DNA from 3 places in the Rhodoferax sp. XS2R6 genome. Region 3 is predicted to be linked to each of the others. Evidence: predicted binding sites of a transcription regulator. Region 3 holds the regulator's gene; each other region holds the start of a gene.

Region 1 (7,624 bases), on a different contig from region 3:
CGTGCGGTGGGTGCTGCGGGCCGACCAGCCCAGTTGGGCCGCCGCAGCCTGCAGAAATTTGCTGGCCGCGGCATCCAGCTGGGTGTGGGTGTCGATGGCTTGGCCGGTCAGGGCCTGGTTGGGGACGCCCTGGCGTGCCACCGCGCGTTGGCGTGCGTCGCTGCAGCGGGCGCGAATGCGGTCGGTCGACTCGCCAGCCGGACTGCCCAGCAGCTCGTGGGCGGGCAGGGCGGGCACCTCGATGTGCAGGTCGATGCGGTCCATCAGCGGGCCGCTGAGTTTGGCCTGGTAGCGGTGCACCTGGTCGGGCGTGCAGCGGCAGCTGTGGCTGGGTGAGCCCTGGTAGCCGCAGGGACAGGGGTTCATGGCGGCAATTAGCTGAAAACGCGCGGGGAACTCGGCCCGCCGAGCCGCGCGGGCGATGGTGATGCTGCCGGTCTCCAGCGGTTCACGCAGGGCTTCCAGCGCCGCTCTGGGAAATTCGGGCAGTTCGTCCAAAAACAGGACCCCGTGATGGGCCAGCGAAATTTCACCGGGCCGCGGCGGCGAACCACCACCCACCAGGGCTACGGCGCTTGCCGTGTGGTGCGGGCTGCAGGTGGGGCGCTGGCCCCAGCGCTCCATGGCAAAACGGCCGCACAGGCTGCCAATGGCGGCGCTTTGCAGGGCCTCGTTGGTGTCCATGTCGGGCAAGAGCCCGGCAAACCGCTGCGCCAGCATGGACTTGCCCGAGCCCGGCGGACCGACCAACAACAATGAATGGCCGCCAGCGGCGGCAATTTCCAGCGCGCGTTTGGCGCCGGCCTGGCCTTTCACGTCGGCCATGTCGGGGCCACGCAGCTGCAGGCCGGGTGGTGCCCCCTGGATGCGCACCCAGCCCTCGGGGTCTTCGGGCACAGCGGGGGCATCGCCGGTGGGGGGCGGGGCAAAGTGGCGCACCACATCGAGCAGATGGCGCGCACGCACCACATGGGAGTCTGGCACCAGCGCCGCTTCTTCCGCACTCTCGGGTGGAAGCACCAAACGGGTGCTTACCTGGGCGGTGCGCAAAGCCAGCGCCATGGCCAGGGCGCCGCGCACAGGCCGCAGCGCGCCGGACAAGGACAACTCCCCGGCAAACTCGTACTGGGCCAAGGCGGCTCCGTCGATTTGGCCGCTGGCCGCCAGAATGCCCAAGGCAATTGGCAAATCCAGCCGTCCGGAGTCTTTGGGCAGGTCTGCCGGGGCCAAATTGACGGTAATACGCTTGTTATGGGGAAATTCGAGTCCGCTGTTCTGGATGGCGCAACGCACCCGTTCGCGCGCCTCTTTGACCTCCACATCGGCCAAACCGACCAGACTGAAGCTGGGCAGGCCATTGGCCAGGTGCACCTCCACCGTGACCTGCACCGCGTCTAGCCCCAGCAGGGCGCGCCCCTGCACCAAAGACAAGCTCATGGACCCATACTCCCAAAACGGTGCGCCGCATCACAGTGCATGCAGTGTGTTTGCACCAATGCTGTGCATGCTGTATTTATGTACAGGTATGTTACTCCAGTCCGCGCCGTTTGGGGCGCGGCCCCGCGGATTTGAGGGGCTTTTAACTTGGCATGCCTTCTGCTTTATTGGGTGTATCTCCAGACGTATGGAGAGGCAGACCAGCCAGACCCGGTGTCTGTATTCAACTGTTATCAAGCTGAGGTGAACACATGAAACTCGTAACGGCCATTATCAAACCGTTCAAGCTCGATGAGGTGCGAGAAGCCTTGTCTGGCATTGGTGTGCAAGGGATTACCGTGACCGAAGTCAAAGGCTTTGGTCGCCAAAAAGGCCACACAGAGCTGTACCGCGGTGCAGAGTACGTGGTCGACTTTTTGCCCAAGGTGAAGATTGAAGCGGCGATTGACGACGCTTTGGTGGACCGCGTGATCGAAGCCATCGAAGGTGCAGCCCGCACCGGCAAGATCGGCGACGGCAAGATTTTTGTCTACAACCTGGAACAGGTTGTGCGCATTCGTACCGGCGAAACCGGCAAAGAAGCGCTGTAACCAGAAAGAGAGCCCACAACATGAAAAAATTGCTTGCTTCCCTGGCCTTGGGCCTGAGCCTGCTGACGGCCGGATCCATTGCGCTGGCCCAAGACGCCAAACCCGCCGAAGCCCCAGCGGCTGCCGCACCGGCCGCTGCTGCCCCCGCTGATGCGGCGGCGCCTGCTGCTGCCCCGGCACCCGCCGCGGCTGAAGCGGCGCCTGCCGCCCCCGCTGCGGCTCCCCTGGTCCCTAACAAAGGTGACACCGCCTGGATGACCACGGCTACCGCCTTGGTGATCTTCATGACATTGCCTGGTCTGGCCCTGTTCTACGGCGGCTTGGTGCGCAGCAAAAACATGCTGTCCGTGCTGATGCAGGTGTTTGTGGTCAGTGCACTGATCTACATCCTGTGGGCTGTCTACGGTTACACCCTGGCCTTCGGTGGCGACGGTGCATTCATTGGCACACTGGACAAGCTGTTCCTCAAGGGCGTAACCACGGAATCCGTGGCAGCAACCTTCAGCAAAGGCGTGGTCATTCCTGAACTGACATTCGTGGCCTTCCAGGCAACGTTTGCCGCCATCACCTGCGCACTGATCGTTGGTGCCTTCGCCGAACGTATCAAGTTCTCCGCCGTGCTGGCTTTCAGCGTGTTGTGGTTCACCTTCAGCTACCTGCCCATGGCACACATGGTCTGGTACTGGGCCGGCCCTGACGCGATCTCTGACGCTGCTTCGCTGGAAAAAGTGGTGGGCGCAGCTGGTTTCTTGTGGGCCAAGGGCGCACTGGACTTCGCTGGTGGCACCGTGGTGCACATCAACGCCGCGGTTGCTGGTTTGGTTGGTGCCTACGTGGTGGGCAAGCGCATCGGTTACGGCAAAGAAGCCATGGCCCCTCACAGCCTGACATTGACCATGGTCGGCGCTGCCATGCTGTGGTTTGGCTGGTTCGGCTTCAACGCCGGCTCCAACCTGGAAGCCAACGGCCTGACCGCCTTGGCCTTCATCAACACCTTGTTGGCCACCGCTGCTGCGACCCTGGCCTGGATTACCGGTGAAGCCCTGACCCGTGGCAAAGCCTCCATGCTGGGTGCTGCTTCCGGCGCCGTGGCTGGTCTGGTTGCCATCACGCCTGCTTGCGGTTTTGTGGGCCCCATGGGCGCCATCATCATCGGCCTGGTGGGCGGTTTTGCCTGCCTGTGGGGTGTGAACGGTCTGAAGCGCCTGCTGGGTGCCGATGACTCCCTGGACGTGTTCGGTGTGCACGGCGTCGGCGGTATCGTTGGTGCCATTTTGACTGGCGTGTTCGCTTCGCCTTCTCTGGGCGGCACAGGCGTGTACGACTACGTGACCAACGCAGTGGCCGAAGGCTACTCCATCGGCACCCAAGTCTGGATCCAGACCCAAGGCGTGCTGGTCACCATCGTGTGGTCTGCTGTGGTTTCCTTCATCGCCTTCAAGCTGGTGGACCTGGTGATTGGTCTGCGCGTCAGCGAAGAAGACGAGCGCGAAGGTCTGGACATCTCCAGCCATGGCGAAACCGCCTACAACCGTTAATCCCCAGGATTCGGTTACGAACTAGTTTCAATTCTTCTTGAGACATTGGCCCGGTCGGACTTTGGTCCCGCCGGGCCTTTTTTCGCCGCTTCGCGGTGCACAATCCCGCCATGACTTCCACACTCACCCTGCGCCACGGCGATTTGCTGTGCGACATCAAACCTGAATTGGGCGGTAGCATTGCCGGCCTGTGGTTGGGGACCGATCCCGTATTGAGCTCCGTGCCCGGTGCGCAAATGCAGACGGTGCGCCAGTCCGGCAGTTACCCGCTGGTGCCGTTTTCCAACCGCATTGGACAGGCCCAACTGCAATGGGCAGGCACCAGCCATCCGCTGGTCCGCAACTTTGACCCCGAGCCGCATGCCATCCACGGCGTGGGCTGGCAGCGCCCCTGGGCGGTGCTGGAGTCGTCCGATACGTTTGCGTTGCTGTCCCTGGAGCACCGAGCCGATGCCGCCTGGCCGTTTGATTTCGATTGCTCCCAGGCCTTCAAGCTGGAAGCCGGGGCGCTGGAGATGTCGCTCTCCATCACCAACCAGTCGCCTGTGGCGGCGCCTGTGGGCTTGGGCTGGCACCCTTTCTTTCCCAAACGCCCCGGTACCGAAGTGCAGTTCTCGGCCACCGGCCGCTGGGAGATGGGCTCGGACAAGCTGCCCACGCACCGCGTGGCGCACCCCGGCTTGCAGCAAAGCGTGGAGTCGCTCACCGTAGACAATTGTTTTGACGGCTGGGGCGGCGTACTGACCTTGCAGGATGCGGTGATGCGCGTGCGCGTCTCGTCCGCGCTGAGCCGCCTGGTGGTGTACACCCATCCCGAGCGAGACAACATCGCTGTGGAACCGGTCAGCCATGTGAACAACGCGCTCAACCTCATGACCCAGACAGGCGCGCGTGCCGAGGACTTGGGCGTGGTCATCCTGCAGGCGGGCCAAACCTATTCGTGTGAGATGCGTATTGAAGTGGAGCGCACCGTATGAGCTGGCAAACCTTGAGCCAAGACCTCTTTGAACTGGGTGAGTCGCCCTTCTGGCACCCGCACGAACAACAGCTCTATTGGGTCGACATTCCAGGCAAAGCCCTGCTGCGCGCCAATGTGTACATGGGCACGGTACAGCGCTGGGACATGCCCACCGAGCCCGGTTGTATTGCCCCCGCTGCGTCGGGTGGGCTCGTGGTGGCGCTGCGCCACGGCGTGTTCCGCGCACGCGAGTGGGGCGGGGCGCTGGAGCCCATCGTCGCGTTGCCCTATGACACGGCAGTGGTGCGCGCCAACGACGGCAAGTGCGACGCGCTGGGCCGCTTTTGGGTCGGCACCATCGACGAGCCCAAGGCTGGCCGTGTCGCGGCGCTGTTCAGCATCGACTGCCGCCGTGGCCTGCCCGAGGTGGTGCAGCATGCGGCGGGTGCCCTGACTGGCAACGGCCTGGCGTGGAGCCCCGACAACCAGACGATTTACTGGTCCGACACACCCAACCATGTGGTGCACGCCTGGGACTACGACCTGCAGACCAATACCCTGGATGGGCAACGCAGCTTCCAGCAATGTGCGCCCAAGCCTGCGGGCTGGACCTTTGAGATCACCAGTTACGCAGGCCGCCCCGATGGTGCGGCCGTGGATGTAGAAGGCAACTACTACGCCGCCATGTTTGAAGGCCGGCGCATCTGCAAGTTCGCCCCCGACGGTGCGCTTCTGGCTGAGATCCCGGTGCCGGCGCAGTGCCCCACCATGCCCTGTTTTGGCGGCGAAGACCTCAAGACCCTGTACGTGACCACGGCCCGCCACGGCCGCAGTGCAGCCGAGCTGGCGCAGATGCCACTGTCGGGTGCGGTGTTCTCCATGCGGGTGGATGTGCCCGGCTTGCCGGTTAATTTCTTCGTGGACTAGCCCCCACGCTCCACCGCTGCGCGGGTCGCTGCCCCCGAGGGGGCTAACCCGCCTTGGGGCGGTCCGGCGGCGGGTTGCTGCCAAATTTTTGGTGGCACAGGCGCCAAAAAATTCACGCGCGGCGGCGGGGTGGCGCCTTACCATCGGCGCCATGCAAGCTGCACCCTCTCTCCAAACACTGCTGGACCAGGTCTGCACCGCCGTGGCCGAACGCACCCCGCTGCAGATCCGTGGCGGCGGCAGCAAAGATTTTGTTGGCACTATCCAGCCCGCTCAGCTGCTCGATACGCGGGGCCATCGCGGCATCTTGGACTACGCCCCCAGTGAGCTGGTGGTGACCGTGGCGGCCGGTACACCGCTGGCCGAACTGGAAGCTGCACTGGCCGACAAGGGCCAGTGCCTGCCGTTTGAGCCACCCCACTTCGCTTGGTCGGGTGCCGACCGCGCTGCTACTGTCGGCGGTTTGGTGGCCAGCGGCCTGGCCGGCCCGGCCCGCGCGACTGTGGGCAGCGTGCGCGATTACGTGCTGGGTCTGCAGTGCATCAACGGCCAGGGCGAGCACCTCACCTTCGGCGGCCAGGTCATGAAAAACGTGGCGGGGTACGACGTCTCGCGCCTCATGGCCGGTGCCATGGGCACACTGGGGGTGATCACCCAGGTCTCGCTCAAGGTCTTGCCAGTGGCCCCGGCCGAGGCTACGTTGGTGTTTGGTCTGGACCAGGCCACGGCGCTGGAGCAGCTGCACCGCTGGGGTGGCGAGCCGCTGCCGCTCAACGCCAGCTGCTGGGTGCATGACCCCACGGCCCCCGGCGGCGGGCAAGACCTGCTGTTTGTGCGCCTGCGTGGTGCCGTGGCGGCGGTAGAAGCCGCCTGCCGCAAGATGCTGGCCGAGGTCCCCGGTGAACGCATGGACAACGCCCAAGCCGGCCCCGACTGGGCCCTGTGCCGCGACCAGCGCCTGCCGTTTTTTGCCGATGCACCTGCGCCCGAGCTGGCGTTATGGCGCCTGTCGGTGGCGCCCACCGCACCGGTGCTGGAGCTGCCCTGGCCACAGTTGGTGGAATGGCAGGGCGGGCTGCGCTGGCTCTGGGCGCCCCAGCAGGCAGGTGCCCAGTTGCAGACTGCGGCCCGCGCAGCCGGTGGGAATGCTACTGTTTTTGTAGCTGCTCGCGCAGATTCCATAAGGGCCGGGTGCCAATTTGATGCAAAAAACGCGGCCAAGGATGCGATCACCCAACGCCTGAAGGCGGCGTTTGACCCCCTGGGCCTGTTCAATCCGGGGCGCCTGTGCGCCGACCTGTGAGCGCTGACCATGCAAACCCAACTCGCCCCCGAATACCAGAACACGGCCGACGGCCAGGCCGCAGAGGCCATCCTGCGCAAATGTGTGCACTGCGGCTTCTGCACCGCCACCTGCCCCACCTACCAACTGCTGGGCGATGAGCTGGACGGCCCGCGCGGCCGCATCTACCTCATGAAGCAGGTGCTGGAAGGGCAGACACCCACACGCGCCACGCAGCTGCACTTGGACCGCTGCCTGACCTGCCGCAACTGCGAAAGCACCTGCCCCAGCGGGGTGGACTACGGCCACCTGGTGGACATCGGCCGCAAGCTGGTGGACGCCAAAGTACCGCGCCCGCTGGGCGAAAAAGCGGTGCGCTGGGCGCTGAAAGAAGGGCTGCCCTCACCGCTGTTTGCACCTGCCATGAAGCTGGGGCAATGGGTGCGCCCGCTGCTGCCGCAGGCGCTCAAAAACAAGGTGCCCGCGCCGCAGGCGTCTGGCTCCTGGCCCACGCGCCAGCACGCGCGCAAGGTGCTGATGCTGGAAGGCTGTGTGCAGCCCGCCATGGCCCCCAATATCAACAGCGCCACCGCCCGTGTGTTGGACGCGGCGGGGGTGCAGGTGCAGCGGGTGGCCAAGGCGGGCTGCTGCGGCGCCGTGAAGTTCCACCTCAACGACCAGGACGGCGGCAAGGCTCAAATGCGCGCCAACATCGACGCCTGGTGGCCCTATGTGGAGCAGGGCGCCGATGCGCTGGTGATGAATGCGTCCGGTTGCGGGGTGACTGTGAAGGAATACGGACACATCCTGCGTGATGACCCGCAGTACGCCGACAAGGCCGCCCGCATCAGCGCGCTCACACGTGACCTTAGCGAGCTGTTGCCCGAGTTGT
Region 2 (7,624 bases), on a different contig from region 3:
AGGGCCACAAACTCGCCTTTGGCGACGGTGAGGTTGATGTCGCGCAGCGCGGGGAACAGGCCCTTTTTGGTTTTGAAGGTTTGTTCGACGCCCTGGATTTCGATGTACTTTTGCATAGTTTTTCCTAATCAGTTGAGGACAGAGCTAAAGATCTGTCCCGCAAAGTTGCTAGCTTTTCACCTCTTCAAACGTAAATGCGGTGGCCAGTTTGATCAGGGCGTACTCCAGCAGCAGGCCCACGATGCCGATCACAAAGATCGCGATGATGATGTTCTTGACGTTCAGGTTGTTCCACTCGTCCCAGACCCAGAAGCCAATGCCCACGCCACCGGTCAGCATCTCGGCCGCCACAATCACCAGCCAGGCCGTGCCGACTGCCAGGCGCACGCCGGTCAGCATGTAGGGCAGCACCGAGGGGAACAGGATCTTGGTCACGATCTTCCACTCGCTCAGGTTCAGCACACGCGCCACGTTCATGTAGTCCTGCGGCACACGTTGCACACCCACCGCGGTGTTGATGATCATGGGCCAGATGGAGCAGATGAAGATGGTCCAGATGGCGGCGGGGTTGGCACCCTTGAACACCAAGAGGCCAATCGGCAACCAGGCCAGTGGCGACACGGGGCGCAGCAGGCTGATCAGCGGGTTGAACATGCGGCTCAAAAACTCGAAACGACCGATCATGAAACCCGCCGGAATGCCCACCGCAGCGGCTAGGCCAAAGCCCAGCGCCACACGTTCCAGCGAGAACAGCACGTTCCAGCCCACGCCCTGGTCGTTGGGGCCTTTGCTGTAGAACGGATCGCTGAACAAGATGACGGCTTGTTTCCAGGTTTCCAGCGGGCCAGGGATGCTGGCCCCGGTCCCCACACTCACCAGGGCCCAGATGCCGACCAGCAGGGCGATGCCGCACAGGGGCGGTACCACCTGTAGCAGCAGGCCGCGCCAGTCAAAACCGGGCGTGCTCGGCTTGGAGGCTACGGTTTGCACAGGTTTTTGGGCTGCAGCCCTTGTTGAATCTGCGGAAGCAGCTTCTGTTTTGATAGCAGACCCCTCGGCCGCGGCGGCCAGGGGAGAGTGAAAGACAGCACTGACCATGGTGGTCTCCTTGGGTGGGGTGACTTAGGCTTTGACCTTGAATCCGTCGGCGTACTTCTTGGGATCTTTGCCATCCCAGACCACGCCGTCGATGAACTTGCTGCTGCGCATATCGCTCTTGGGCAGCGGTGTTTTGCTGGCCGCAGCGGCTTGTTTGTAGATGTCGATCTGGTTGATTTGTTTGGCCACGCCCAGGTAGTCGGGGTGGTCTTTCAGCAAGCCCCAACGCTTGTGTTGGGTCAGGAACCACATGCCGTCCGACAGGTAAGGGAAGTTGACCGTGCCTTCGTTGAAGAACTTCATGTGGTTGGGGTCGTCCCAGGTCTTGCCCATGCCGTTTTGGTAACGGCCCAGGATGCGCTGGTTGATCGCGTCCACGCTGGTGTTCACGTAGCTCTTGTCGGCAATGGTTTCGGCCATCTTGTTTTTGTTGGACAGGCTGGCGTCGATCCACTTGCCGGCTTCCAGGATCGCGGCGGTCACGGCGCGCGCGGTGTTGGGGTACTTTTTGACGAAATCACCGGTGGTGCCCAGCACCTTTTCGGGGTGGTCCTTCCAGATGTCCTGGGTGGTGGCTGCTGTCACACCAATGCCGTCGATGATGGCGCGGTGGTTCCAGGGTTCGCCCACGCAGTAGCCGTCCATATTGCCCACACGCATGTTCGCTACCATCTGGGGGGGCGGCACGGTGATGACCTTGGAGTCTTTCATGGGGTTGATGCCGTGGGCTGCCATCCAGTAGTACAGCCACATGGCGTGGGTGCCGGTGGGGAAGGTCTGGGCAAAGGTGTATTCACGCTTCTCGCTAGCCATGAGTTTGGCCAGACCGGCACCGTCTACCGCGCCTTTTTCAGCCAGCTTCTTGGACAGCGTGATGGCCTGGCCGTTGTGGTTCAGGTTCATCAGCACGGCCATATCTTTCTTGGGGCCGCCAATACCCAGGTGCACGCCGTAGACCAGGCCGTACAACACGTGGGCAAAGTCCAGCTCGCCGTTGACCAGCTTGTCGCGCACACCGGCCCAGCTGGCTTCTTTGCTGGGGATGATGGTGACGCCGTATTTTTTGTCGATGCCCAGCACCGAGGCCATGACCACACTGGCGCAATCGGTCAGCGGGATGAAGCCAATCTTGACTTCGGTTTTCTCCGGAGCGTCCGAGCCCGCGGCGTACACCGCAGCGCGCAGCGCAGGGTCGATGCCAATGGCGCCCACGGCGGCAGTTTGCAGAACAGCACGGCGGCTGAGTTTGGCTTTCAAAAGGTCTGTCATGGCACAAGCTCCAAAAGTGAAAAACACAAAACGAAAAACAAAAAAGGCGTCCGCACTGGGTTCGCTGCGCGGTGCGCAAGTGAACCCGTGGGGACGCCTTTGTCCTGTTGCATGGAACCCACCCGCCGTTAGGTGGAGCCCAGTGCATGACCGTTGCCGGTCTCGCAGGGATTAATGCAATGTCTGTGCCAGCTTGTTGTTGCTGTGGTGTGCTATGAATTTAGGAGCTGCTTGCGCAATGACTACGGGCGCTAGAGGCCTATTTCATTAAAAAATGGATGTGGCGCACCGGTTTTGTGCACTGCACCAAAGCAGGAAAATGCCCCAGGGGCAGGCGCCTACGCCGTAGTTTGGGGCGGGTACCCGGCGTGACTAGCCGCGGTGTTCGGTGCGGCGATCTGCGCGGCTGCGCTGCACCAGGATGTGGACCAGCAGGGCCGCAGCGGCAGAGGTGGCCAGCACCGGCGAGGCCATGACGACCCGAGCCAGTCCGTCCAGCACGTGCACGCTGACCTGCTGCGCATAGTGCGTTAGCGCCACTACGTCGTGGGGTTCCACATTTTTCACATCGTCGGGCAACACTTGCACTTCGGGCCAGCCGCTGCGAAAGCGGATCTTGGCAAAGATGCCGTCGGCCACCGCCACCAGGGACAACACGCCCAACGGTTTCATCAGGTGCAGGATGAGTGTGCTCCGTACCGTTACGGGTGCGGTTTCGTAGATTTTCCCCACCAGTTGCGACACCATGCGCTCCTGCACAGCACCGGGCGCAGCGTCGTACACCTCGGCGGCCAGTTGTTCAATGGGGATTTCGTGTGACATAGTGTTCAGCATAGTCCTCGAATGTTCCCCATGTGTTAACCAGGCGTAACCAGTTGTGTGCCTCTGTCAGGACAACAGGTCGGCCACATCCAGCATGCGCTGGGCCACTTCCACAATCTTGAGGTTTTTGTCCATGGCCGTTTTGCGCAGCTTGGCGTAGGCGGCTTCTTCGCTGAGCTGCTGGCGCTGCATCAGCAGGGCCTTGGCGCGGTCAATCACCTTGCGGTCTTGCAGGGCGGCGGAGAGTTCATGCAGTTCACTGCGGGTGTTGGCCAGCTCCTGGCGCAAGGCCTGTTCATGCTGGAAGCGGGCCATGGCCACATCCAGAATCGGGCGGATGCGCTCGGCCTGCAGGCCCGCCACGATGTAGGCCGACACACCGGCTGCCACTGCGGCACGCGCGTTGCCGCTGTCGTTGTCGTTGGTGAACATGACGATGGGGCGGCGCTCGTCGCGCGTGGCCATCACCACGTGCTCCAGCGCGTCACGCGCGTCGCTTTCGGCGTCCACAATGATCATGTCCGGCTGCAGCTGGGCCAGGCGCTCGGTCAGGTAGACGTCGGCGGGCAGCGAGGCCACCAGGTTGAAACCGTTTTCCAGCAACCCGATACGCAGGCTGCGCGAGCGTTCGGCCTGGTCCAGCGCGTGGGTGTCCTGCGGGTCGTCGACCTGCAAGTCTGAGTTGATCACGACGATGCGAAGCGGCTCGGTCATATGGGCATCATGGCATGCAAAAGTCGCGCCAGTCTGCGTTGCGGCGCACCAGTCTAGTGCGCAAGGCTGCGGTTTTAGGGGGGTGAAGGGCCCATCCTCTAAACTCGGCGGCTCTGAAGGAAACAAGCAATGCTGGTGTTGGGAATCGAGTCCTCGTGTGACGAAACAGGCGTGGCCATGGTGCAGTCGCAGGGCAGCGCCGTGCCCACACTGCTGGCCCACGCGCTGCACAGCCAGATCGAGATGCACCAGGCCTATGGCGGCGTGGTGCCCGAGCTGGCCAGCCGCGACCACATACGCCGCGTGCTGCCGCTGACCCAGCAGGTGCTGAATGAGAGCGGCCACAGCCTGCAAGACGTGGATGTGGTGGCTTACACCCGCGGCCCTGGTTTGGCCGGTGCCTTGCTGGTGGGTGCCGGTGTGGCCTGCGCCCTGGGCGCGGCGCTGGACAAGCCCGTGCTGGGCGTGCACCACCTGGAAGGGCATTTGCTGTCCCCATTCCTAAGTGCAGATCCCCCCGAATTCCCGTTTGTGGCCTTACTGGTGTCTGGCGGCCACACCCAGCTCATGCGTGTGGACGGCGTGGGCCGCTACGAGCTGCTGGGCGAAACCATTGACGATGCGGCGGGCGAGGCTTTTGACAAATCCGCCAAGCTCATGGGCCTGGCCTACCCCGGCGGGCCGCTGCTGTCCAAGCTGGCGGAGGAGGGCAGCCCCACGGCCTACCAGCTGCCGCGGCCGCTGCTGCACAGCGGCAACCTGGACTTTTCATTTGCTGGCCTGAAAACGGCGGTGCTGGTGCAAAGCCAACGTATGGTGGCTGCGGGTGCAGTCAGCGTGTTCGACGCATTGCCGCACCAGCAGCAGGCCGATTTGGCGGCGTCTACGCAGGCGGCGATTGTGGAGGTGCTGTTGAAAAAATCGATGGCAGCCATCAAACAAACCGGCTTGAAGCGCCTGGTGGTGGCGGGTGGCGTGGGCGCCAACCGCAAGCTGCGCGAGCTGCTGAATGCCGAGTGCGCCAAGCGCGGTGTGCGCGTGCACTACCCCGAGCTGCACCTGTGCACCGACAACGGCGCCATGATTGCCATGGCCGCCGCCATGCGGCTGCAAAGTGGCTTGCAACAGGCCAGCAAGACCTACGCGTTCGACGTCAAGCCCCGCTGGCCCCTGCATTTACTGTAAAACTAGCCTCTAGCCTACGTGGAATAAGCGCCAGCAGCTATTGAATTGATAGCTGCTGGCGGTCGGGCTTTACTGGATGGTCAGTTCGGTGGCGTTGTTCACCGGCACTTTTTTGGCCAGCTTCAGGGTCAGCACACCGTTTTCCAGCTTGGCTTCGCTCAGTGCGCTGTCCACGTCCTGGGGCAGTTCGTAAGCAGCGCGGTAGCGGCGGGGGGCGTCTTCCTTGCTCTGGATGCGAACGACCGCACCTTCGATGGCAATGCTCAGCTGCTCCTTGGCAATGCCGGGCATGTCCAGCGTCAGGGTGAACGAGGTTTCGTCCTGCTTGTAGGCGCCGGCGCTTTGGCGGGCCGAGAACAAGGTGTCATCGATGAAACGCTCGACGGAACGGCCTGCGTGGGCATAAGCGGGGCGGCGCACGGCGGACTGGAAAGCGGAAGGTGCAGAGGCAAAAAACATGGTGTGACTCCTAGTACACTGCGCGGCTCTCACAGCGATCGCCGCATGTTCCCAAGCTGAGCGCTTTCCCTCTCATTTCAAGAGAAATTTCCCATGTTTATTCTTTCCCGCCAGGTCTTGAAATTGGGCGCAGCAGCGCTATTTGCGTCCACTTTGTCGCTCGCCAGCGCCTTCGCCCAAACCCCCTCGGCGATCAAAATTGCCATCATTGAAGGCTTTAGCGGCGCCAACGCCAGCGGTGGTGAAGCCGGGTTCCGCAACTTCGTCTGGGCGGTGGAGCGTGTGAATGCCCGCGGTGGCGTGAAGCTGCCCGCCGGCGCGGGCGGCAACCAGCTGTTGCAGCTGGAGCGTTTTGACAGCAAGGGCCAGACCGAAGAGGCGCTGTCGGCACTGCGTTCGGCCATCGACGGCGGTGCGCGCGTCATCCTGCAGGGCAATTCCTCGGGTGTGGCGGCTTCGCTGATCGACGCCATCAACAAACACAACGAACGTGACCCGGCGCGCCGCGTGTTGTTCCTCAACTACGCCGCCGTGCTGCCCGAGCTGACGAACGAGAAGTGCAGCTTCTGGCATTTCCGCTTTGACGCCCACTCCGACATGCGCATGGCCGCACTCATGGATGTGCTCAAGGACGACAAGGCACTCAAAAGTGTTTACATCATTGGCCAGGACTACAGCTTCGGCCAGGCCGTGGGTCGCGAGGCCAAACGCCAGCTGGGCGTGTTGCGCCCCGACGTGCAGGTGGTGGGCGACGAGCTGCACCCCCTGGGCCGCGTGAAAGACTTTTTGCCCTATGCCACCAAGATCAAGGCCAGCGGCGCCGGTGCCGTGATCACGGGCAACTTTGGCAATGACCTGAGCCTGCTCATCAAAGCGGCCAAGGACGTGGGTTTTGACGGCAAGTTCTACACCTTCTACGGCAACGCGCTTGGCGCCCCGGCCGCCATTGGCGATGCGGGCATTGGCAAGGTGGTGGCCGTGGCCGACTGGCTGCCCAATGTGCAGACCGCCGCCAGCGAGGCGTTTTACAAGTCCTTCCGCGTGCGCTACCCCAAGCCCGAAGACGACTATGTCCACATGCGCATGCAGTTGTTGGTGGAAGCGCTGGCCCAAAGCCTGGAGGCCGCCGGCAAGCAGGGTGGGGTGGGCGCCAATGGCGCTATCGATATGGTAGCTTTCGCCGCACAACTGGAGCGGGCTAACGTCACTTTTAGTGGTCAAACGGGCACCATGCGCGCGGCCGACCACCAATTCCAGCAAACACTGGTGGTGGGCACGATGGAGCGCCAGGGCACGCCCGGCGTCAAATTTGACGTGGAAGGTTCGGGTTACGGATTTCGCGTGGTGAAAACTGTGCCCGCGGCGGCGGCCGAGCAGGCCAGCAGCTGCAAGATGGTGCGTCCCTGACGCGACCGGGTTATAATCGAGCGGCTTTGCATTCGGCAGGGCGCACGCCAAGCGCAGTTCCAGCACTTGGCGCAAGTTGTACAAACCGGGACGGCGCCTCTGGTGCAGTCCCAAAATCTTAGGAAAACACATGATTGCATCTAGCATCAAAGCCGCTGTTGTCAAAGACAACGCCCGTCAAGCTGGCGATACCGGCAGCCCCGAAGTCCAAGTGGCTTTGCTGACTGCCCGTATCAACGAACTGACCCCCCACTTCAAGACCCACGCCAAAGACCACCACGGTCGCCGCGGTCTGCTGCGCATGGTTTCCCGTCGCCGCAAGCTGTTGGACTACCTGAAGAGCAAAGACGCTGACCGTTATGTTGCTCTGATCGCCAAGCTGGGTCTGCGTAAGTAATCGGTCCCACGAATGTGAAGCGCCTGAGTTAGGTCACTAGCTCAGGCGTTTTTTACTTCGGAGACGGCAAAAACAGAGCGAAGCTGTGTCATTCCAAAGTAATTCCAGTCAGAACTGGAGTTTTTCTGGAATGGCATCGTGGACTGTGATGTTGGCTCCGGGCTCGGGTGAGGTGGCCCAAACCTCCCAAACATGACCCCTAACTCACAGGAGATAAGACATGAGTATTTTCAACAAAGTTACCAAGACCTTCCAATGGGGCCAACACACGGT
Region 3 (7,624 bases):
CAGTTCACGCGCGCCAAAGCGTGCGCCCTCGCCTTCACCGGCCACGCCGCCAATGCCAATGCGCTCGCCGTAGGGCGGGTTCAGCACCATCACGCCGCCGCCCTCGATGGGAGGCATGCGCTGCAGCGCGTCGCCGCCGCGGAATTCGATCACATCGGCCACACCGGCGCGCTGGGCGTTGCGCTGGGCAAAGTCCACCATGCGGTGCGACACATCGCTGCCATAAATCAGCGCAGGCTGGCCTGGCTCGGGTTTGACCACCGCCTCGGCAGCCTCGGCCTTCATGTCTGCCCATTCCTGCGAGCGGAAGGGCCGGTATTTTTCGAACGCAAAGCGGCGCAGCGAGCCGGCCGCGATGTTGCAGGCAATCTGTGCAGCTTCAATGGCCACCGTGCCGCTGCCGCAGCAGGGGTCATACAGCGGCATCAAATCGTCGTCGCCCGAGGCCCAGCCGCTGGCGGCGATCATCGCCGCGGCCAGGGTTTCTTTCAGCGGCGCGTCGCCCTTGTCCTCGCGCCAGCCGCGTTTGAACAGCGGTTCGCCCGAAGTGTCGATATAGAGCGAGCAGCTGTCGGTGGTCAGGTGAGCGTAGATGCGCACATCGGGCCACTGCGTGTTCACGTCAGGGCGCACGCCGCCCGCCACTTCGCGGAAGCGGTCACACACGGCGTCCTTCACCTTGAGCGCGGCAAAGTTCAGCGAGGTCAGCGGGCTGTGCTGCGCGGTCACCTCAACCTTGATGCTCTCCTTGGGCGTGAACCATTGCTCCCATGGCACTTGCAGGCCGGCGCGGTACAGGTCTTGTTCGCTGCGGTATTCGGTGTACGACACCAGCACCAGCACGCGCTGCGAGAGGCGGCTGTACAGGTTGAGTAACATGGCGTGCGCAAACGAGGTGCGCACCGCCACACCACCGCGCTGCTTGGTCACGCAGCCGGGCGGCAAGCCGGTGATTTGCAAAATCTCCGGCGACAGGTACTCCTCCACGCCAGCGGCGCAGGGGAGAAAAAGGGTCAATTGGTTCATAGCGCTTTGCGGAGTGAGGCGGGGGCGATCTTCAGGCCCTCGCGGTATTTGGCCACGGTGCGCCGGGCGCATTCGATGCCCTGCTCTTTGAGCATGTCAGAGATCTGGTTGTCACTCAAGGGCTTTTTGGCGCTCTCGGAGGCGATGAACTGTTTGATGAGCGCACGCACCGCGGTGCTGGAGGCATTGCCGCCGCTCTCGGTGCCCAAACCAGAGCCAAAGAAGTACTTGAGCTCGAAGGTACCAAACGGCGTGGCCATGTACTTGGCCGTGGTCACGCGGCTGATGGTGGACTCGTGTAGCCCCAGCTCGTCGGCAATTTCGCGCAGCACCAGCGGGCGCATGGCCAGCTCGCCGTGGGTGAAGAAGTTTTTCTGCCGCTCCACGATGGCCGTGCTCACGCGCAGGATGGTGTCAAAGCGCTGCTGAATGTTTTTGATGAACCAGCGCGCCTCCTGCAGGCGCTGCTGCAGGGCGGCGTGGCCGGCACCGTCGCGCCCCCCGCGGTGGTTGCGCAGCACGTTGGCGTAAATGTCGTGCACCTTGAGGCGCGGCATCACCTCGGGGTTGAGCTGCACGCGGAACTTCGGCATGCCGCCGACCTTGCCAATCGACACCACCAGTACGTCGGGCACCACGATGTTGCGCTCCACGTCGATGAAGCGGCGTCCGGGCTTGGGCTCCAGCCGCGCGATGAGCGCTATCGCTTCGCGCACCAGCGCATCGCTGCCCACGCCCATTTGCACCAGGCGCTTGATGTCACGCCTGGCCAGCAGGTCTATGGGTTTGCTGCAAATGCCCAGCGCCACCCGCAGCAGCTCGGCGCGTTCGTCTTCACCATCCACCTCGGCCTGGGCCAGCAAGGCCTTGATCTGCAAACGCAGGCATTCGCCTAGGTCACGCGCGCCCACGCCCACGGGCTCCAGACTGTGCAGCAGGCCCAGCGCCACCGTGAAGTGGTGCACCAGGTCTTGCAGCTGTTCTTCGTCGCCAGGGCTCAGGCTGCGCGCCAGCTCTTCCAAAGGGTCTTCCAAGTAGCCATCGTCGTTGAGCGATTCGATCAGGAAGCGCAGCGCGGCCGCATCGGTAGCATTGGTGCGCAGGCTCAGGGCCTGGCGGTGCAAAAAGGCCTGCAGCGATTCGGTGGAGCGCGCCAGCTCGGTGGCGTCTTTCTCTTCGTCATCACCCAGGTTGTTGGCCTTGGCGTCCACGCCCCACTCGCCATCGTCGGGCGTCATTTCGGTGGTGCCGTCGCCTTCCCAGTTGGGTTCGTCGCTGCTGCTCAGCGGCGTGGCTTCTTCGTCATTGCTGCTGGTGCTGGTCGAGGTGGCGTAGTCCGCCACCGCACTGGGTGCGTAATCCACCTCGCTGCTCTCGGACAAGCGGTCGCCTTCGCTGACCGTGGCATCCACGGCATTCAGCCCAAAGTCTTCGCGCTCGGCCCGGTCCTCGGTCAGCTCCAAAAACGGGTTCTCGTCCAGCATCTGCTCCACTTCCTGGCTGAGCTCGAGCGTGGAGAGCTGCAGCAGACGGATGGACTGCTGCAACTGGGGCGTGAGCGCCAGGTGTTGGGAAACGCGTAAAGACAGCCCTTGCTTCATCACATTTTGAAATGCTCACCGAGATAGACACGGCGCACATCGGCGTTGTTCACGATCTCGGAGGGGGTGCCCTGCGCCAGCACATGGCCGTCGCTGATGATGTAGGCGTGGTCGCAGATGCCCAGGGTCTCGCGCACGTTGTGGTCGGTGATGAGCACGCCGATGCCACGGCCCTTGAGGAAGTTGATGATGCGTTGAATTTCGATCACCGCAATCGGGTCGATACCGGCAAACGGTTCGTCCAGCAGGATGAAGCGCGGCCGCGTGGCCAGCGCCCGCGCAATCTCCACACGGCGGCGCTCGCCGCCCGACAGGGCCAGCGAGGGCGACTCGCGCAGGTGTTCCACGCGCAGGTCTTGCAGCAGCGCGGTCAGGCGCGCTTCAATCTCGGTCGACTTGAGCGGGTTGCCCGCCTCGTCGCGCTGCAGTTCCAGCACCGCACGCACGTTGTCTTCGACATTCAGCTTACGGAATATCGAGGCTTCTTGCGGCAGGTAGCCCAATCCCAGGCGCGCGCGGCGGTGTATGGGCATGTGTTCGATGGACTGACCGTCGATGGTGATGTCGCCCGCGCTGGCGCGCAGCAGGCCCACGATCATGTAGAACGAGGTGGTCTTGCCCGCACCGTTGGGGCCCAAGAGGCCCACCACCTCGCCAGTGCGCACGGCCAGCGATACGTCCTTGACCACCTGGCGTTTGCCATAGGACTTTTGCAAATGCCGGGCTTCCAGCCGCCCGGTGCTGGTGTCCGGGGCTTCTTGGATGGGCGCACTCACTGGGCGGCCTTCTCAAGTTGCGGCGTGGCACGCAGGGTAGGACTGGATTGGGGGGTGGTGGGTGCTGGGGCGTCCGGTTTGGGTGTCAGCATGGCGCGCACACGGCCCGCGGGCGCGGTGGCACTCTTGGGTGCGCCGTCTACGGTGAACTTGTCGCTGAGGTTCTCATACAAGATGGCCGCACCGGTCACCTCATCAGCCAGCGTGGCACCGCGGAAGCGACGCAGCTGGGCCTTTTTGATGAAGCGCACGGTGTCGGCCCGACCGTCATATTCGATGGTTTCGCCATCGCCTTCAATGAATTCGTCCAGCCCATCACGCTTCTGGCGAAAGAACGCCGGGGTGGCCGCCGAGCCGGTTACCAAGCCAAACTGGTAACCATCGGGGTCCTGGCGCACTTCGAGCTGGGCGCCGCGGATGACGATGCTGCCCTTGGTCAGCACCACATTGCCGGTAAAGACGCTCACCTGCTTCAAGTCGTCATAACGCAGGGCATCGGCCTCCACATTCATGGGCTTGTTGCGGTCGGCCTTTTCGGCCCAGGCGTACCCCGCCACGCTGGACAGGACCAGCCCCAAGGACACCGACAGAATAGTTTTTTTCATAAAGGCACGAAACTTGCTCGAAAAGCGCTTCGGCCATTGTACCGAGCGCTTTGCGCATTTCGCGCCTTGGCTGACTCAGCCGTCGGCGTTAATTTTTTTGACCAGCGCCTGCAGCACCTCGGCCGCGCGGTCATTCTCGACCTGGCAGGTCCCCGCGTTGGCATGGCCGCCCCCACCGTAGCCCAGCATGAGCTCGCCAATATTGGTTTTGGAAGTGCGGTTGGTGATGGACTTGCCGGTGGCAAATACGGTGTTTTGCTTCTGCAAACCCCACAACACGTGGATAGAGATATTGGTCTGCGGGAACAGCGCGTAGACCATAAAACGGTTCACCGCAAAGATGGTGTCTTCGTTGCGCAGGTCCAGCACCAACAAGTTGCCCTGCACGGTGGAGCAGCGCAGCAGTTGCTCCTTGGCCTTGGCCGCGTGCTCAAAATACAGCTCCACACGCTCCACCACGTCGGGCAGTTGCAAGATTTTTTCGATGCCATGGTGGCGGCAGTACTGGATCAAATCCATCATCAGCTGGTAGTTGCTGACGCGGAACTCACGGAAGCGGCCCAGGCCCGTGCGTGAATCCATCAGGTAGTTCAGCAGCACCCAACCCGTGGGAGCCATGATTTCATCGTGGCTAAAGCGAGCCGAGTCGCCCTTGTCTACCGCTTCCATCATGTCGTGGAAGCGCGCCGGGAAACGGTTGGTGCCGCCGTAGTGATCAAACACCACGCGTGCGGCCGAGTCGGCGTCGGGCAGGATGATGTGGTTGGGGCGTTCGCCGGTGTTGCGCACCGTCTCGGACTCGTGGTGGTCAAAGGCCAGATGCACGCCGGGCACATAGGGCAGGTTGGTGGTGATGTCGCGGTCGGACACCTCCACCTTGCCGTCCTGCATGTCCTTGGGGTGGACGAACTTGATGTCGTCGATCAAGTCCATCTCGTTGAGCAGAACCGCACACACCAAGCCATCAAAGTCACTGCGGGTGACAAGCCGAAATTTCTGGTGCGCCATGGGAACAATCTCCACAAAGGTTGAATGGGTGCCAAACCATTCTAGCCCCGCCCCTTGCGGGCTGGCGCCATTCCCGGCGTAAAAACCCGGGGGCTTAGCGACCGGCGCGCACGTCGGCCACCAGCACGTCCACCACCTGCAGCGCACGCGGCATAGTGCCCGCCATGGAGCCATCGGTGTAGTAGCGCCCGGCCACGCCCAAGGCAGGGACACCCTCAACCTTGTAGGCGTTTTGCAGCTGGGTGGCCTTGGTGACCTTGGTCACCACGGTGAAGGAGTTGTACTGCTGCACAAACTTGGCTTTGTCCACGCCCTGCTGGACCACCCACTCCAGAATCGCCTCGCCGCTGGCAAGGTTCTTCTTCTCCACGTGGATGGCGGCGAACACCTTGGCGTGCAGTTTTTCCACCAGCCCCATGGCTTCGAGGGTGAAATACAGGCGCTGCTGCGGTGCAAAGCTATCCTGAAAGGCAACAGGCACACGGCGCAACACTACGTCTTTGGGCAACTTGCCAATCCAGGCCTGCAGCGTGGGCTCGAACGCATTGCAGTGCGGGCAGTTGTACCAAAAGAACTCCACCACTTCGATCTTGCCGGCGCTGGCTTCCACAGGAGCACGTGGGTCCAGCACCTGGTAATCGGTTCCCGCCTTGGGTTTGCTGGCTTGGGCTTGTACCGATGTGCCCAACAAAGTGGCCGAGGCCACGGCAGCACCAGTGGTCAGTTGCGTGAATTCGCGTCGTTTCATGTCCATCTCACTTGTAAAGAGGCTGGTGGGACAAAGCCCCACCCAGAAAGTTCCTGTTGGGCCCGCGCTTAACGCTGGACCCGGACCAACGCGGTCTCCATGCCAGCCTTGTCCATTTTGTCCTTGGCCTTGTCCGCATCGTCCTTCTTGTCAAAAGGTCCCACGCGCACCCGGAACACCGGACGGCCCGATTGTTCGCGTTCGGAAATTTTGGTTTCTATCCCGCTCAGGGACAGCTTGGCGCGGTGGCTCTCGGCGTCTTCAGCCTTCTGGAAGGCTCCGACCTGCACAAAGTAGACAAAGGCATCGGCCTCTGCGGGCGCCGCGGTTTTGGCCTTGGCCAGATCTCCCAGCGGGTCTGCCGACATGGCGGGCTTGACCTCGCCCTTGGCATCGGGCTTGGTGACCTTGGCATCTGCTTTGGCATCGGCCTTGGGTTCGACTTTGGCCTCGGTCTTTGCTTCGACCTTGTTTTTGGCGGCCGACGCAGCAGACGCTGGCGTGGTGGCCGGAGGCACTGCGGGGGCAGGATTTTTGCCATACAGGATGGCGTTAGGGTCCCAGTTTTTGTTCTTCTGCGCCTCAGCTTCATTCTGGTCGGCGCTGCGGCTCTGGCTCTTGTTCATAAAGGGCACCGGCACCTTGGTAACGTAGACCGCCACCGCCAGGGCTGCCCCCAGGCCCACCACCACACCGACGATGAAACCCACAATGGTTCCGCCACGTTCAAACTTCATGTGCTGCTTTCTCACTTAATCTCACATTTTTTGCGGGGCACTCACGCCCAGCACGGCCAAGCCATTGTGCAATACGCGGGCTGTGGCGGCCACCAACGCCAGACGTGCCAGCTTCACCGCTTCGTCGTCCACCAGAATGCGCTCGGCATCGTAGTAGCTGTGGTAGCTGGCGGCCAGTTCGCGCAGGTAGAAGGTCACGTCGTGCGGGGCTTCGCCCTCGGCCGCGGCGGTCAGCATCTCGGGGTACTTGGCCAGCAGCAGCATCAAGGCCTGGGCCTGCGGGCTGTCCAGTGCGGACAGGTCCACGGCCTTGAGACCGTCCACATCACCGCCCCAGCTGGCCAACACCGAGCAGATGCGCGCATGCGCGTACTGCACGTAGTACACCGGGTTGTCGTTGTTCTTGGCCACGGCCAGGTCCACGTCGAAGGTGTACTCGGTGTCGGGCTTGCGGCTCAGCAGGAAGAAACGCACCGCGTCCTTGCTGGTCCACTCAATCAGGTCGCGCAGCGTCACATAGCTGCCCGCGCGCTTGCTGATCTTGACCTCTTCACCGCCCTTGACCACACGCACCATCGTGTGCAACACGTAGTCGGGGTAGCCCTGGGGAATTCCCACATCGGCTGCTTGCAGGCCGGCGCGCACGCGGGCAATGGTGCCGTGGTGGTCGGTGCCCTGGATGTTCACCACCTTGGTGAAGCCGCGCTCCCACTTGGCGATGTGGTAGGCCACGTCGGGCACGAAGTAGGTATATGTACCGTCCTTCTTGCGCATCACGCGGTCCTTGTCATCGCCATAGTCGGTGGACTTGAGCCACAACGCGCCGTCCAACTCATAGGTCTTGCCATTGGCAACCAGCTTGTTCACAGCCGCCTCGACGCGCCCGCTGGTGTACAGGCTGGACTCCAGGTAGTACTCGTCAAACTTCAGGTTGAAGGCCTGCAGATCTTTGTCCTGCTCGCGGCGCAGGTAGGCCACGGCAAAGTTGCGGATCGACTCCAGGTCGTCCACATCACCGCTGGCGGTGAAGCTGCGGTCATCGGCCTGCACGGTGGCCTTGGCCAAAAAGTCGTTGGCAATGTCCTGGATGTAGTCGCCGTTGTAGAAGGCCTTGCTGGCGGGG

The links. Region 3 encodes sigma-54, which starts transcription at its own class of promoters, with help from an activator protein. Its sites were predicted from a motif close to TGGCANGNAANCTGCTTT; they were not measured.
Region 1: the regulator sigma-54 is predicted to act here: its motif matches at 1,586-1,603, upstream of glnK (P-II family nitrogen regulator).
Region 2: the regulator sigma-54 is predicted to act here: its motif matches at 3,917-3,934, upstream of AC097A_RS07090 (ANTAR domain-containing response regulator).

Annotation. Positions count from the first base shown of each region.
Region 1 is NZ_JBWMAY010000005.1:78,692-86,315, reverse strand. Features, by position in the region: gene AC097A_RS16435 (YifB family Mg chelatase-like AAA ATPase) at 1-1,437, opposite strand, end outside; gene glnK (P-II family nitrogen regulator) at 1,689-2,027, shown strand; gene AC097A_RS16425 (ammonium transporter) at 2,048-3,565, shown strand; gene AC097A_RS16420 (aldose 1-epimerase) at 3,676-4,542, shown strand; gene AC097A_RS16415 (SMP-30/gluconolactonase/LRE family protein) at 4,539-5,450, shown strand; gene glcE (glycolate oxidase subunit GlcE) at 5,602-6,753, shown strand; gene glcF (glycolate oxidase subunit GlcF) at 6,763-7,624, shown strand, end outside.
Region 2 is NZ_JBWMAY010000002.1:115,701-123,324, forward strand. Features, by position in the region: gene AC097A_RS07070 (ABC transporter ATP-binding protein) at 1-116, opposite strand, end outside; gene ntrB (nitrate ABC transporter permease) at 169-1,098, opposite strand; gene AC097A_RS07080 (ABC transporter substrate-binding protein) at 1,123-2,367, opposite strand; gene AC097A_RS07085 (hypothetical protein) at 2,740-3,189, opposite strand; gene AC097A_RS07090 (ANTAR domain-containing response regulator) at 3,256-3,903, opposite strand; gene tsaD (tRNA (adenosine(37)-N6)-threonylcarbamoyltransferase complex transferase subunit TsaD) at 4,033-5,088, shown strand; gene AC097A_RS07100 (Hsp20/alpha crystallin family protein) at 5,158-5,547, opposite strand; gene AC097A_RS07105 (branched-chain amino acid ABC transporter substrate-binding protein) at 5,641-6,954, shown strand; gene rpsO (30S ribosomal protein S15) at 7,085-7,351, shown strand; gene pnp (polyribonucleotide nucleotidyltransferase) at 7,572-7,624, shown strand, end outside.
Region 3 is NZ_JBWMAY010000006.1:22,576-30,199, forward strand. Features, by position in the region: gene AC097A_RS17330 (THUMP domain-containing class I SAM-dependent RNA methyltransferase) at 1-1,026, opposite strand, end outside; gene rpoN (RNA polymerase factor sigma-54) at 1,023-2,627, opposite strand; gene lptB (LPS export ABC transporter ATP-binding protein) at 2,627-3,403, opposite strand; gene lptA (lipopolysaccharide transport periplasmic protein LptA) at 3,400-4,008, opposite strand; gene AC097A_RS17350 (exopolyphosphatase) at 4,084-5,016, opposite strand; gene AC097A_RS17355 (thiol:disulfide interchange protein DsbA/DsbL) at 5,111-5,764, opposite strand; gene AC097A_RS17360 (SPOR domain-containing protein) at 5,833-6,501, opposite strand; gene argS (arginine--tRNA ligase) at 6,523-7,624, opposite strand, start outside.